DNA from 4 places in the Pseudoalteromonas simplex genome. Region 1 is predicted to be linked to each of the others. Evidence: predicted binding sites of a transcription regulator. Region 1 holds the regulator's gene; each other region holds the start of a gene.
The links. The regulator LexA, encoded in region 1, represses DNA repair genes until DNA is damaged. The targets are predictions, from matches to a motif close to TACTGTATNNNNATACAGTA.
Positions count from the first base shown of each region.

Region 2: a site for LexA is predicted at 1,620-1,639, ahead of uvrD (DNA helicase II). Genes of this name have one in related genera too.
Region 3: a site for LexA is predicted at 1,749-1,768, ahead of ruvC (crossover junction endodeoxyribonuclease RuvC). Genes of this name have one in related genera too.
Region 4: a site for LexA is predicted at 1,502-1,521, ahead of IRQ78_RS14190 (YebG family protein). Genes of this name have one in related genera too.

Region 1 covers NZ_JADILN010000009.1:53,048-56,408, forward strand. Annotated here, with positions in the region: gene IRQ78_RS15720 (VOC family protein) at 17-370, shown strand; gene IRQ78_RS15725 (hypothetical protein) at 345-1,070, opposite strand; gene IRQ78_RS15730 (hypothetical protein) at 1,229-1,609, shown strand; gene IRQ78_RS15735 (PaaI family thioesterase) at 1,617-2,054, opposite strand; gene lexA (transcriptional repressor LexA) at 2,216-2,833, shown strand; gene coxB (cytochrome c oxidase subunit II) at 3,271-3,361, shown strand, end outside.
Region 2 covers NZ_JADILN010000021.1:13,835-17,195, forward strand. Annotated here, with positions in the region: gene IRQ78_RS20190 (peroxiredoxin-like family protein) at 67-696, shown strand; gene IRQ78_RS20195 (YacL family protein) at 729-1,097, opposite strand; gene IRQ78_RS20200 (hypothetical protein) at 1,220-1,444, opposite strand; gene uvrD (DNA helicase II) at 1,704-3,361, shown strand, end outside.
Region 3 covers NZ_JADILN010000005.1:154,706-158,066, reverse strand. Annotated here, with positions in the region: gene IRQ78_RS12180 (ABC transporter permease) at 1-1,680, shown strand, start outside; gene ruvC (crossover junction endodeoxyribonuclease RuvC) at 1,819-2,343, shown strand; gene ruvA (Holliday junction branch migration protein RuvA) at 2,345-2,965, shown strand; gene ruvB (Holliday junction branch migration DNA helicase RuvB) at 2,973-3,361, shown strand, end outside.
Region 4 covers NZ_JADILN010000007.1:62,330-65,690, forward strand. Annotated here, with positions in the region: gene putP (sodium/proline symporter PutP) at 1-1,083, shown strand, start outside; gene IRQ78_RS14190 (YebG family protein) at 1,147-1,449, opposite strand; gene IRQ78_RS14195 (ComEA family DNA-binding protein) at 1,696-1,989, shown strand; gene IRQ78_RS14200 (DUF6170 family protein) at 2,017-2,319, opposite strand; gene dsbB (disulfide bond formation protein DsbB) at 2,319-2,837, opposite strand; gene IRQ78_RS14210 (chorismate mutase) at 2,967-3,361, opposite strand, start outside.

The sequences.
Region 1 (3,361 bases):
TAAAGGAATTACAACTATGTTATTAGGTGCCTTCTCAGTGAGTTTAAATGTCAAAGATATTCGTGTTTCAAAGCAGTTTTATGAAAAGCTAGGTTTCAACGAGTTTGCTGGGGAGATAGAACAGCATTGGCTAATTATGAAAAACGGTGAACATTTAATTGGTTTGTTTCAAGGTATGTTCGACAAAACCATGCTGACCTTTAACCCAGGGTGGGATCAAAATGCTGAAGCTTTGGATGAATTTGCAACCTTTGAGCAATTAGCTGCACAATTTCAGCAACAAGGATTAGAAATACAAAAGGCCGGTGACGCGAGTTTTATTATCACCGACCCAGATGGCAATCCTATTTTGATTGACCAACACGTGTAGCTGGCTTTTTACGTTTAATTCGAACGTTTTGTAGTAACAAGAGAACTCCTGTAATACAAAATAGTACGCTGGTGGCCGAGAAGCTGATGAGTAGTGGATTGTTAAAGTTCTCACGCTCATCATAATCCATAATGTGTAGCATCCAGAAAAAGTCGAAAATGCGCCACAGGGTGCTGCGCACAGTAATAAGGTTACCGGTTTGGCTATCTAAATATAAGGTTGTTGATCGCCAATCATCAAAGCTTACTTGCCAAACATTGGCTTTGTGACCGACTTCTCTAGGCCCTTTTGTTAATAACTGCGCTTGCGTTATTTTTGCGTCAATAAGCAGGTGAGCTTGCGCATTTTCAATGATTTGCGCTTTACTCGGTGCAGGCATTTTAGCACCTGTTCTACCATCAAAGTTGAATGTACCGCTAGAGGTTGTTACTTCTATAATCGGTGTATTTAGAAAGTGGCTATATTTAATACCTTCGATTTGCTCAAATTGCGCTGTTATTTTATCAATTGAAGCAGGGTAGTCCGACAATAAAAATGGGCTACTTAAACTGCGATTAGCCAGATGCTTACCATGCACTTTTTCAAGTGGTAATGAGCTCATCACAAGCCCACCTAAAAGCCAAAAAAAGATCTGTAAAGCAAGTAAATAACCAAGCCATTTATGCCCTTTACGAGCATACTTAAACAGGCGTTTATTCATAATTACCCCGTTATTATTGTTATGTGGGCGCTATTTTAGGTTGTTTAGCTAGATTGCCAATGCGGCATAATGTCGCATTAACTGTATTCTAGATTTGGTATATATACAAAACTGAGTTAAAGTTTCAGTCGATATCAATAGAGGGTAAAAACGAGAGTATGTCGGAAATTCAATTTTTAAATGTAGATCTGGAGCTTGAATCAAAGCACGATATTAGTGCGCTTGTTGCTGATTTGAAGAAAAACGCCATGGTTTTACATTATGACCAAGATGAATACCGCCAACTAGCACGTATTGAAGCAACCGCAGATATCAGCTCTCCAGATAAAGCCATTAATCAGCTTTGCGAGCTTATTGAGTCTTGCTCGCGCAATGCATTAAAACAGTGGTTATCGTGCTCAAAGCGTACATTTGATATAGGCTTTGAATCAGGTAATTCGCCTAAATGCTTTAACCAACCCCTGCATGCCGATACCTTGTTACGTATCTCTGCAATTGGCGCAGGGATTGAAATTACTATTTATCCTGTCGAAAAATAGCCTGAATTTATCGCTCTACAACAGCTGCGGTCATTCTTGATACGCAGCAAAGCTCTCCTGCGGCATTGGTAATTTTAATATCCCAAACAGAAGTTCGCTTACCTAAATGCAGCGGTCTCGCAGTTGCTGTTAACGTTCCTTTGCGTGACGCTTTCATGTGGTTGGCATTAATTTCTTGGCCAACAGCATAAAACTTATTGAAATCAACCACGAAATTGGCTGCATAGCTTGCCACTGTCTCTGCTAATACAACGTTTGCTCCGCCATGGACCATGCCCATAGGGTTATGATGCTCAGGAATAGCAGGCATGGTTGCCATTAAATAATCATCGCCAATTTCAGTTACCTCAATGCCCATAGTTTTCATTAAAGTGCCTTGACCGGTGATCCCTTGTTCCAGCTCTTTGCAAAGCTCTAACGTGATTGGTTGGTGCCAAATACTCATTGTGTTTCCTTAGCCTGCTAATTAAAGCTAATACCTTATGGCATCTTTCGGTGTGGTTCAATGTTAGTTTTGTAGCAATATGATGGGGTTAATTTAAATTTGCGATTTTCAAATAACTGTATATACTCACAGTTAAATGTACTGTATGGAAAACCAGTTGTATGCGCCCATTAACTAAACGCCAATCGCAAATTTTAGAACTAATTAAAGTCTTTATTAAAGATACAGGCATGCCACCTACGCGTGCTGAAATAGCTCAAACATTGGGTTTTAAAAGTGCCAACGCTGCTGAAGAACACCTAAAAGCACTGGCAAAAAAAGGCATGATCAAAATGAAGCCTGGGGCGAGTCGCGGTATTCAGTTAATTGAAGAAGATGAGCCAGAGCAATTAGGCTTACCTTTAATTGGCCGTGTTGCAGCTGGTGAACCTATTTTGGCGCAAGAGCATGTTGAAAGTCACTGCCAAGTTGACCCTTCATTATTTAAACCTGCTGCCGATTTCTTACTGCGTGTAAATGGTATGAGTATGAAAGACATTGGTATTATGGATGGCGATTTGCTTGCAGTACATAGAACACAAGTTGCTGAAAATGGGCAAGTAGTTGTAGCTCGAGTCGATGAAGATGTAACAGTTAAGCGTCTAGAAAAAGCGGGTCGCAAAGTACTTTTACACGCTGAGAACGAAGAGTTTTCGCCTATTGAGGTTGACCTTGAGCATGAGTCGTTCAACATCGAGGGGTTAGCGGTAGGTGTTATTCGTAACGCTGACTGGATGTAAACGTTCCCAATTTGGTGCATCAAATTGACTCAATTTGGTGCGCCACTGAAATTTTACTACTTACTTAGGATTTGTGAATCCTTACTCTTCATTTAAAGCCTTATATGGCGCAGTTTTCCTCTCTTTTTACATTTCGTTCTTACTCCTAAACATTAAATAACGCGCTGATTATAGTTGTTATTTCTGCACCAAAATAAACATTTATTATCATTAAAACTTGCTTATTGGTCATTTTTTAACTAATTGGTTAATACACTGTATTAACACCTAATTAATAAAAAGACACAAAAATGTGCGAGGTGTTAGTCAAGGGGTCGGTATCATAAGTGGGTCAAAATGATACGTAGTCGCTCTGAACAATAAGAAAAACGAATGGGCACCTTGTTGTATCGCCTTTTCGCTTTGCGTCTTGCAATAGCATCTAAAGGAGCCGTCACATGGGTAAACTGCGTTATGCCTTGTGGCTTATATTGTTTGCACTTCCTGAGCTTGCATTGGCAAATAGCCAATACAATATGCGTAAAGGGG
Region 2 (3,361 bases), on a different contig from region 1:
TTGATGAAATAAAAACACATATGATCAGGTCTGCTTTGCAGTTGATAAAAATAACCGAGGAAGCCTATGTTTAAATCTCTACTCATTAGTGCACTATTTGTACTATCAAGCCAAGTTATTGCTGCGACTGCAACCAATATTGCCGAATCAGCAGAGCAAGTTAGCCCATTATTACCCGGCTTAGCAGTGCCAAATATTGAGTTAAAAGATCAATACGGTAAAACTGTCTCACTCGCTGAGCGTTTTAAAGAAAAAACGACTGTGCTCATTGTTTATCGTGGTGGCTGGTGCCCATATTGTTCAAAGCAATTGGCCAATGTCCAAAAAATTGAGAAAGAGCTAGCGGATTTAGGAGCACAGATAATTGCCGTTTCGCCAGATAGTCCTGAAAAGCTCGCTGAATCAAAAATTACTTCACCAAACTATCAATTATTGTCTGACGACAGCCTTTTGTTGGCACAAAAGTTAGGTTTAGCGTTTTACTTAGATGACAAAACAGCAAAGATTTACCGCAACAAACTTGGGGTTAACTTTGTCTCGTTAGAGGGCGAAGTGAAAGTAGCGTTACCCGTACCTGCAGTGTTTGTGATAGACACTAATGGGTTAGTTAATTTTCAATACGCCAACCCAAATTACAAAGTACGCTTAACAGAAGATTTATTACTTGCAGCTGTAAAATCAGTGAACGAGCAATAAATTAGCAACCGATAAGCAGAATATGCATCTGCTTATCGGCCTTGTGTAAATTCTTGCCAAGATTCAATTAAATCAACAAAGTCTTCAAAACCACAGCCACTGCACAGGCCTTCTTCTTCAAGCATTAAATCATCATCTTGGTAGGCAACTAAGTCTTCGTTGTCTTGATGTAACGCATGTGCTTCGAACAGCGCTTCGTCTTTACTTAAGATCAAATCAATTTCTTGACCTTGTAAGGTTAAAGGCTCATGACTGCTCTTAACCGCGGAGATCAATGCTTGTACCATCGCGATTTTTTCTTTACCGATTTCTTCGTTTAGCCAACGGCCTATGACGGCATGTTCAGAGGAGATTTTAATGCGTAAACCGCTAATAGGATCGCGGATAAATTGATATTCCATGGAGGGTACTCTTAATACGTTATCTGCTAATTATATCGTTTGCAGCTAAACGTGGCGAGTTTTGTAGTCTTAAATCAGCACGAGCGCCAACGGGGCGCTCGTGTTTATGCTATTTAAAATAGCTATAGTCGCGATTTGAAGCGCGCAGCATCAATAATCGCCCATAGGTATACGATTGGCAGTAGAATAAAGCCAACTGCAACGTAAATTAGTGCCCCACTGATAACCCATGCTAAAAAGAATGCAATAGCCGCCATTAAACGGCCTTGTACCAATTGCCCTAAACCAGGAAAAAAGATATTACATATTGCTGCGATTACATTACCGCCAGAACCTTGCTCTGCCATACTAACCTCTGTAGTTTTTAATGATTATACTTTTAGTAAACACACTTTATGCCAACTTATTATGGCTTACAAATCAAAGTGTTAAAAAGTAGCGTTATTTTGATTTTAGTTTTTTTTGCTAAAAATCGGTCAAATTCACAATTTTTATACTTCAATTTTAATGACTTGCCAAAATAGCTGTTTATAAAAACAGTATTTTATTTAGCCTTGCATAAACACCTGTTATACTCCACCCATTATAGATTGAAAAGGCGTAACGATGGACGTTTCTGAATTACTCGATGGCTTAAATGACAAACAACGGGATGCAGTCGCAGCCCCATTGCAAAATATGCTAGTACTTGCAGGTGCAGGTTCTGGTAAAACTCGAGTACTTGTTCATCGCATCGCATGGCTCATGCAAGTTGAGCAAGCTTCTGCATACAGTATCTTTGCGGTAACCTTCACAAATAAAGCCGCGAAAGAAATGCGCACTCGTGTAGAAGAAACGTTAAAAGCACCGGTTGGTGGTATGTGGATTGGTACTTTCCACGGCTTATCTCATCGTATTCTGCGCGCCCATCACCGTGAAGCGAACTTGCCTGAAAGCTTTCAAATTTTAGATTCTGACGATCAACAACGTATGATCAAACGCTTACTTAAAGCGATGAACATCGATGATAAAAAGTGGCCTGCAAAACAATTTGGTTGGTATATCAGCGCGAAAAAAGATGAAGGTCTGCGCCCTAAAGACATTCAAGCCTACGATATTAATGAGCAAATGATGCTGAAAGTCTATGCTGCATATCAAGAGGCTTGTGACCGCGCAGGTTTAGTCGACTTTGCAGAAATACTGCTGCGCTGCTACGAAGTACTTAAGAACCACCCAACACTTTTACGTCACTATCAACAGCGTTTTGCCCATATGCTGGTAGACGAGTTCCAGGATACCAATACGATTCAGTACGCTTGGTTAAAATTACTCGCAGGTAACACCAACAGTATTATGATCGTAGGTGATGATGACCAAAGTATCTATGGCTGGCGTGGCGCAAAAATTGAGAATATCAAACGCTTTTTAACTGACTTCGAAGCCGAAACCATTCGCCTTGAACAAAATTACCGTTCAACGGCAACAATTTTGAAAGCATCAAACGCGCTGATCAAAAACAATGCTGAACGCATGGGCAAAAGCCTGTGGACAGACGGCAATGATGGTGAGCCGATTTCAGTTTACGCTGCGTTTAATGAATTAGACGAAGCGCGCTTTGTTAGCAGCAAACTACGTAGCTGGCTAAATGCAGGTAATGCATTACAAGACGCCGCGATTTTATACCGTAACAATGCGCAATCTCGTGTACTCGAAGAAGCAATGCTACAAGAAGGTTTAAAATACCGTATTTACGGCGGTATGCGCTTCTTCGAGCGCCAAGAGATCAAAGATGCACTTTCGTATTTACGTTTAGTTGGTAACCGTCAAGATGATGCGGCTTTCGAGCGCGTTATTAACACCCCTGCTCGCGGCATTGGTGATAAAACACTAAGTCACATTCGTGATTGCGCGCGCAATGAGTCATTGCCACTTTGGTATGCCGCTAAAGCTATTATCGAGCAGCAGCACTTATCTGGCCGTGCAGCAAGTGCCGTGACAAAATTCTTAGAACTTGTTGAGCATATCGAAGATAAAATCAGCGATCTCACCCTAGAAGAGCAAGCGAAATACACCATTCAAAGCTCGGGGTTAATGGCAATGTATCAAGCTGAAAAAGGTGAAAAAGGCCGTGCCCGCGTAGAAAACTTAGAAGAGCTTATTAGTGCTTGTGGTCAATACGAACTTCCTGAAGATGAAGAGTTCAGCTCACCACTGCAAGGCTTTTTGGCATATACCTCTCTAGAATCTGGCGAAGGTCAAGCTGATGAGCACGAAGACGCGGTGCA
Region 3 (3,361 bases), on a different contig from region 1:
GCAAAACGTTATTGTGAGCGTCAGTACGACCCAGTTGCTATGATGAAAACGCTTGGCGGTAGCCGCGCTATGATCCGTAAAATCTATTTATTACATTTGAGCCTTGTATGTTCAATGTCGGTGATAGTCGGTTTACTGATTGGTTATGGTTTACAAGCGATTGCCACTGATTATTTAGCACAAACCATGGGTTCAGCACTGCCAAGTGCATCGGCAAAACCTTGGATCATTGCGATTAGCACGGGTGTGATTTGTGCGGTAATGTTTTCGATTAAACCGCTACTCGATTTATTTGATATTCCGCCGCTCCGTGTGCTTCGCCGTAACTTAGGCGACCGTTTATTAGTAAGTAAAGTGCACCTTACTATGTCGGCGCTTACTGTGTTTTTACTGATGTGGTTATTTAGTAACAACCTCAAAATTAGTGCAATTTTATTCCTTTCGACGGCATTTTTAATTGCGGTGTTATTTGGTTTATCAAAGGTTATTTTTGGTGGTGGCCGCAAACTTGGTTTAAGCCCGGGCAACAGTTGGTCATTGGCGATTGCGTCAATTCAAAAGCGTGCCAATGTGAATGCGGTACAATTAATTAGCTTTGCTTTGGCTATCAAGCTATTACTGTTTTTAATTGTACTTAAGAACGACATGATTTCGGATTGGCAGTCGCAGCTTCCTGAAAATGCCCCTAATTCATTTTTAGTGAACATTACTGAGCAAGAGTTAGAGCCTATTACTAGCTTCTTAGCGCAAAACGATATGCCAACGTCTGATTTCTATCCGGTTGTTCGTGGCCGTGTAAATGCCGTAAATGGTGAGTTGGTTGCCCGCGAAGTATCGCAAGAAGACAACGAAAAGAAAGACGAAGAAGCCCGCTCTGGTATTGGCCGTGAGTTAAACCTAACTTGGCGTAAAGACTTACCAAATCAAAACGAGCTTATCGACGGTACATGGTTTAGTGAAGACTCAGTAGCCGAGGCATCGGTCGAAGAGTCGATGCTTGAGCGCCTTGATGTAAAAATAGGCGATACGCTTACTTTCTTAATTGGCGCGCAGTCGTTTGACGCAAAAATTACCAGTGTACGTAAGGTTAATTGGACCACGCTTAAACCTAACTTCTTTATTATTTTAAGCCCTGATGTGCTAGCGAGTTTCCCGGCTACTTATATTTCTTCAGTGAATGTAAAAGCAGAGAAAAAACGTGAGTTTAATGAGCTAATGCGTCAATACCCAACGGTTAACGTGATAGATGTTGAAAGCTTCATTAAACAAATTCGCTCAACCATAGAGCAAGTATCGTTAGCGATTGGCTTTGTACTAGCGATTGTGGTTGCCTGTGGCGCTTTAGTACTTATTTCACAAGTACAAGCAAGTTTGGGTGAGCGAATGCAAGAGATTGTTATTTTGCGAACTTTAGGTGCGAAAGGGCGCTTAATTAAAAATGCCACCTTATATGAGTTTTTATTATTAGGCGTTACTGCAGGTTTAGTCGCTGCCATTGTCAGTGACATCGCTCTGTTAATAGTGCAAAAACAAATGTTCGATTTAGCAGGTAAGTTCCACCCTCATATTTGGGTTATTGGCCCAGCAGTCGGGGGCTTATTTGTGGCATGTTTAGGTTATTTGATGATAGCCCGCACAATGCGAAAAAATACCCAAGGCTTATTACGCTCGCTCGCGTAAATGTCTTAATTAAAGGTTGACTATAAAATGCTCGCAATTGCGGGCATTTTTTATGAATTGCAATTGGTTACTGGTAATTTATACAGTGCTCTGGCATTATTAACCGCAGATAATAATGATAATAGACGAGTCAGTTAGTTGGCGATTATTTTAGGGATTGATCCTGGTTCACGATTAACAGGGTACGGCGTGATTGCTCACCAAGGGGCTAAGTTCACTTATTTAGGCAGTGGCTGCATTAAATTGGCCGATCACGATTTTCCGATACGCTTAAAAATGATTTACCAAGGGATCAGTCAATTGGTAGAGCAATTCTCACCAGATAGTTTTGCTATCGAAAAAGTGTTTATGGCACACAACCCAGACTCAGCGCTTAAACTCGGTCAAGCACGTGGCGCTGCTATCGTTGGTGCTTCAATGGCAGAGCTGCCAGTTTATGAATATTCAGCTAGGCAAATTAAGCAGGCCGTTGTAGGCAATGGCGGAGCCGATAAGTCTCAAGTACAGCATATGGTTAAAAACATTTTAAAGCTGCCAGGTACCCCTCAAGCCGATGCCGCAGATGCTTTAGCAATTGCTATTTGTCATGCACACTCAGAACAAAATTTAATAAAACTTGCGGGCAGTGCGAGCAAAACCGTAAGAGGACGATTAAGGAAGTAATATGATTGGTCGATTAAATGGCTTACTTGTTGAAAAGCAGCCACCAGAAATTCTTATCGAAGTAAGTGGTGTAGGCTACGAAGTGCAAATGCCCATGACTTGCTTTTATGATTTACCGGCAGTGGGTGAGCAAGCGATTATTTATACCCATTTTGTGGTACGTGAAGATGCCCAGCTATTATTTGGCTTTAACAACAAAACCGAACGCGCTTTATTTAGAGAGCTTTTAAAAGCTAATGGTGTAGGGCCAAAGCTTGGTCTAGCTATTTTATCGGGTATGTCGGCGCAGCAATTTGTAAGCTGTGTAAACAATGAAGATGCGACCACATTGGTCAAACTGCCGGGCGTTGGTAAAAAAACGGCTGAGCGTTTAGTGCTCGAAATGAAAGACCGGCTTAAAAATTGGGGTAATGACTTATTTACACCATTTAGCGATAATGCCGTCATTGAGCCATCAAGTGATGATACCCTAGTGGCAAATAATGCTGCTGATGATGCTGTATCAGCACTTGTGGCATTAGGCTATAAGCTACCGCAAGCACAAAAAGCGGTTAAAACAGTGAACAAACCAGATATGACGACTGAGGTTCTAATTAAAGAAGCTCTAAAATCAATGTTGTGAGTAAACCATGATTGAAGCAGATCGCTTAATAGATGCGAGTGAACAAAGTAACGAAGACAGTGTTGATCGTGCCATACGACCAAAACTGTTAACCGATTACACAGGCCAGCCGCATGTTAAGCAGCAAATGGAAATTTTTATTGAGGCTGCTCGCCATCGTGGCGAAGCGCTGGATCACTTATTAATATTTGGTCCACCGGGTCTTGGTAAAACCACACTTGCAAACATTGTTGCCAACGAGCTTAACGTTAATATTAAAACAACGTCGGGGCCAGTGCTTGAAAAAGCAGGGGATTTAGCCGCACTTTTAACGAACCTTGAAGAAGGTGACGTACTGTTTATTGACGAAATTCACCGTTTGAGCCCGCAAGTCGAAGAGATTTTGTATCCAGCAAT
Region 4 (3,361 bases), on a different contig from region 1:
GGTAAGTTGTTCGAAAACTCATTTAATATGAGCTACGAAATGGGTCTATATATCACAACAGGTGTCGTCGTGTTATATACCTTGTTTGGTGGCTTCTTAGCCGTGAGCCTGACTGACTTTGTACAAGGTTGTATCATGTTTATCTCACTGCTGGCTGTGCCAATTGCGACGTTTACCATGCTTGATCAGCCAGTTATGGATACACTTGCCAATGCACGCTATGACTTATTATTAAGCTCACCAAAAGAATCAGAAATTCATGCACTTAATATGATGGATTGGTTTGCAGGTGGTTCGACTATAGCGATTATTTCAGCAATGGCATGGGGCCTTGGTTATTTTGGTCAGCCACATATTATTGTGCGTTTTATGTCTGTACGTTCAGTGAAAGATATGCCAACCATGCGTCGTGTGGGTATGTCGTGGATGACGCTATCAGCAATTGGTGCTGTGCTAACTGGTCTATTTGGTGCTGCTTATATGCTTGAAAACCAAATGCCTATTGATGATAAAGAAACTATTTTCTTAGTGTTGTCTGAGCTTATCTTCCATCCTTTAATTGCCGGTTTCTTATTGGCAGCAATTTTAGCGGCAATTATGAGTACTATCTCTTCACAGTTGTTAGTGTGTTCAAGCTCTCTAACTGAAGATTTCTACAAAATTTACTTAAACCGTAGTGCATCTCAAAAAGAGCTGGTTTTAGTTGGTCGTATTAGTGTTATCTTAGTTGCCTTATTTGCTATTTACCTAGCTTATGACCGTAATAGCTCTATTTTAGACTTAGTAAGTAATGCATGGGCTGGTTTCGGTGCAGCATTTGGTCCACTGGTGCTACTGAGCCTTTACTGGAAACGCATGAACTTACAAGGGGCTATTAGTGGCATGGTTGTTGGTGCAGCAACAGTGCTGTTTTGGATATACGCGCCAATTACTATTGATGGCCAAGCACTAAGTGCAATCATTTATGAGATTGTCCCTGGCTTTATTTTATCAACAATAGCCATAGTTGTTGTTAGCCTTATGACGGCTGAGCCGAAAAAAGAAATTACAGACTTATTTGATGAAGTTGAATCGTCATTGTAGTTTTTGATTAAACACAAAAAAGGGCAACGGATGTTGCCCTTTTTTTATGATCTAAATTTGCGTTTAGCTTGCCGCTTTTTCTTTTATATCAGCAACGTTATCGTCTGACTTTGCTTTTTTAGGTTTAGCTGGCGCGTCTTTTGCACCTTTAAGTACCGCCATAAATTGGTCTTTTTCTTTTGCCATTTCAAGCGCCAGTGACTCAATTTGTTGCTCGCTTAATGGTACATCAACTTTTTCAAGCATAAGTTCTAATGACTCAGCAATGTCGAGCATTTTGTCATACGCATCAGCTTCTTTCTTAGTAGTAAACGTCATGCGCTCGACTCCGTTTCTTTCTACAACATATTTAACAACAACAGCCATGATTTCTCCTGCATTTAAGCCTGGCATTGCAGCGTAAAATCGCTGCTAAGATTACTGTTTTTATATACAGTAATGCTTCGAGCCTTATTTTGCAAGTAACTTGAGAAAATTTTTATTTAGTAAATTTGACAATACTTTGTGTATTAGCTTTATTTAAAATGTTACCCAAAGTTAAACACAAGCGATGGAGTGAGTGTTGGGTAATCGCTAACTATCAGTCCAAACAAGGGCGTCATGGAGGAAATTATGAAATTACTATCAAGTATTTTACTTGCCGCTACTCTTGCATTACTACCTGCTACACAGGTATCAGCCGAAACACCAACCAAAGCAACACAAGTTAAAATGCAAAAGCTGAGTATTAATAAAGCCAGCATTGAGCAGTTAACTCAATTACCGGGTATTGGTGAATCAAAAGCGAAAGCGATTGTCGAGCATCGCACCAAGCAAGGCTCGTTTAAGTCGCTAGAACAATTAAAAGAAGTAAAAGGAATTGGTGATAAGCTATTCGCTAAACTTGAGGGGAAAATTACTCTATAAATAGCAGGTTATCACCTATACAGGGCGTTATTCGCCCTGTTTAAATTCATTGATAGCCTTGTCTAAATGCGCTAACGCGAACATGTTTTCGATAGGTGTTGTGATAAGAGGGTAACTTAAACCTGCTAACAACAACCAAGGAATAAGCATCCACCCTTCAAAGTAAGCTAAACCTAAAAATAATGGCGCTAAAAAGGCAAGCTTACATACCGATAAAATGATCTTTTTGCTCGGGCTTAAATGAGCTAAAGCAAGAGCAATAATCTGCTGGCGTTGCCTTACTTTAAAGTTTTTTAAAGTAGGGATTTGGCTAGTAAAAAAATAAATCATTATAGCGACTTTTTGCTCACTAATCGGCTAACTAAAACAGCCACAAATACCACTGAAAATGCTGCAAAAATCACTTCCATCCATGCCGGCATGCTCATTGAAGCAAACTGCCAATCGATATTGCCACAATCACCTGTGGCAGCAAAGAAGCTAGGGATCCATTCATGCAAAGGCATAAAACTTGGGAAGTTAGGTTCAAATGCACAGCTAAATGCAAACGGGTCGGTATTGTTTTGCATTGCAATGTGTTCTTTAGCAATAAAGTAACCCCAAATTGCTGAGATACCCCAAGTGGCAAATGCGACTAAGCGAACAACCATACTTTTTGGGTTAATCGCACCAATCACACCTGCTGCAAGTAAGCCTAAAACAGCGGTGCGCTGATAAATACACATGATGCATGGCTCAAGTCCCATGTTGTATTGAAAAAACAATGCTGTGACTTCAAATGCGAGTGAAATAAACGCTAGTAATAACCAAGGTGTTCTTTTAGTTGCTAATTCTGCTAACCAATTCATGAAAGATCCAATTTCAAATTGTTTTCAAGATTATGCTTAGACAGGGCTATGGGTGCAAGTATCTAAGATGAAATTATACGAAAAAGGAGTCGACAGACTCCTTTTCATTAGTCATATCTAGGCAGGCTATTACACACTAACAGCCTGCAAAGACTCACTTTGGTAACAGCCTAATACACGTGTGTACTGAGTGTGTTCTTTCAGCTCTTCAAGCGCTTGCTTAACATGTAAGTCATCAAGGTTTGCTTCGAGGTCAACATAAAACACTTCTTCCCACGGATTTCCTGGTACGGGGCGAGATTCTAGTTTTACTAGGTTAATTTGGTGATGTTTAAAAATCATTAAAGCATCAGCCAATGAACCTGCTTGTTGTTTAGTCGCCATGATTAAACTGGTTTTGGTCGGAATTTGTTTCGATACTTGTAGCGGCTTACGGGCGACAACAATAAAGCGGCTGTGGTTTTCGCTTTGGTTTGCAAGGCCTGACTTAATTACTTCTAAACCAACATTTTTGCCAGCTTGAG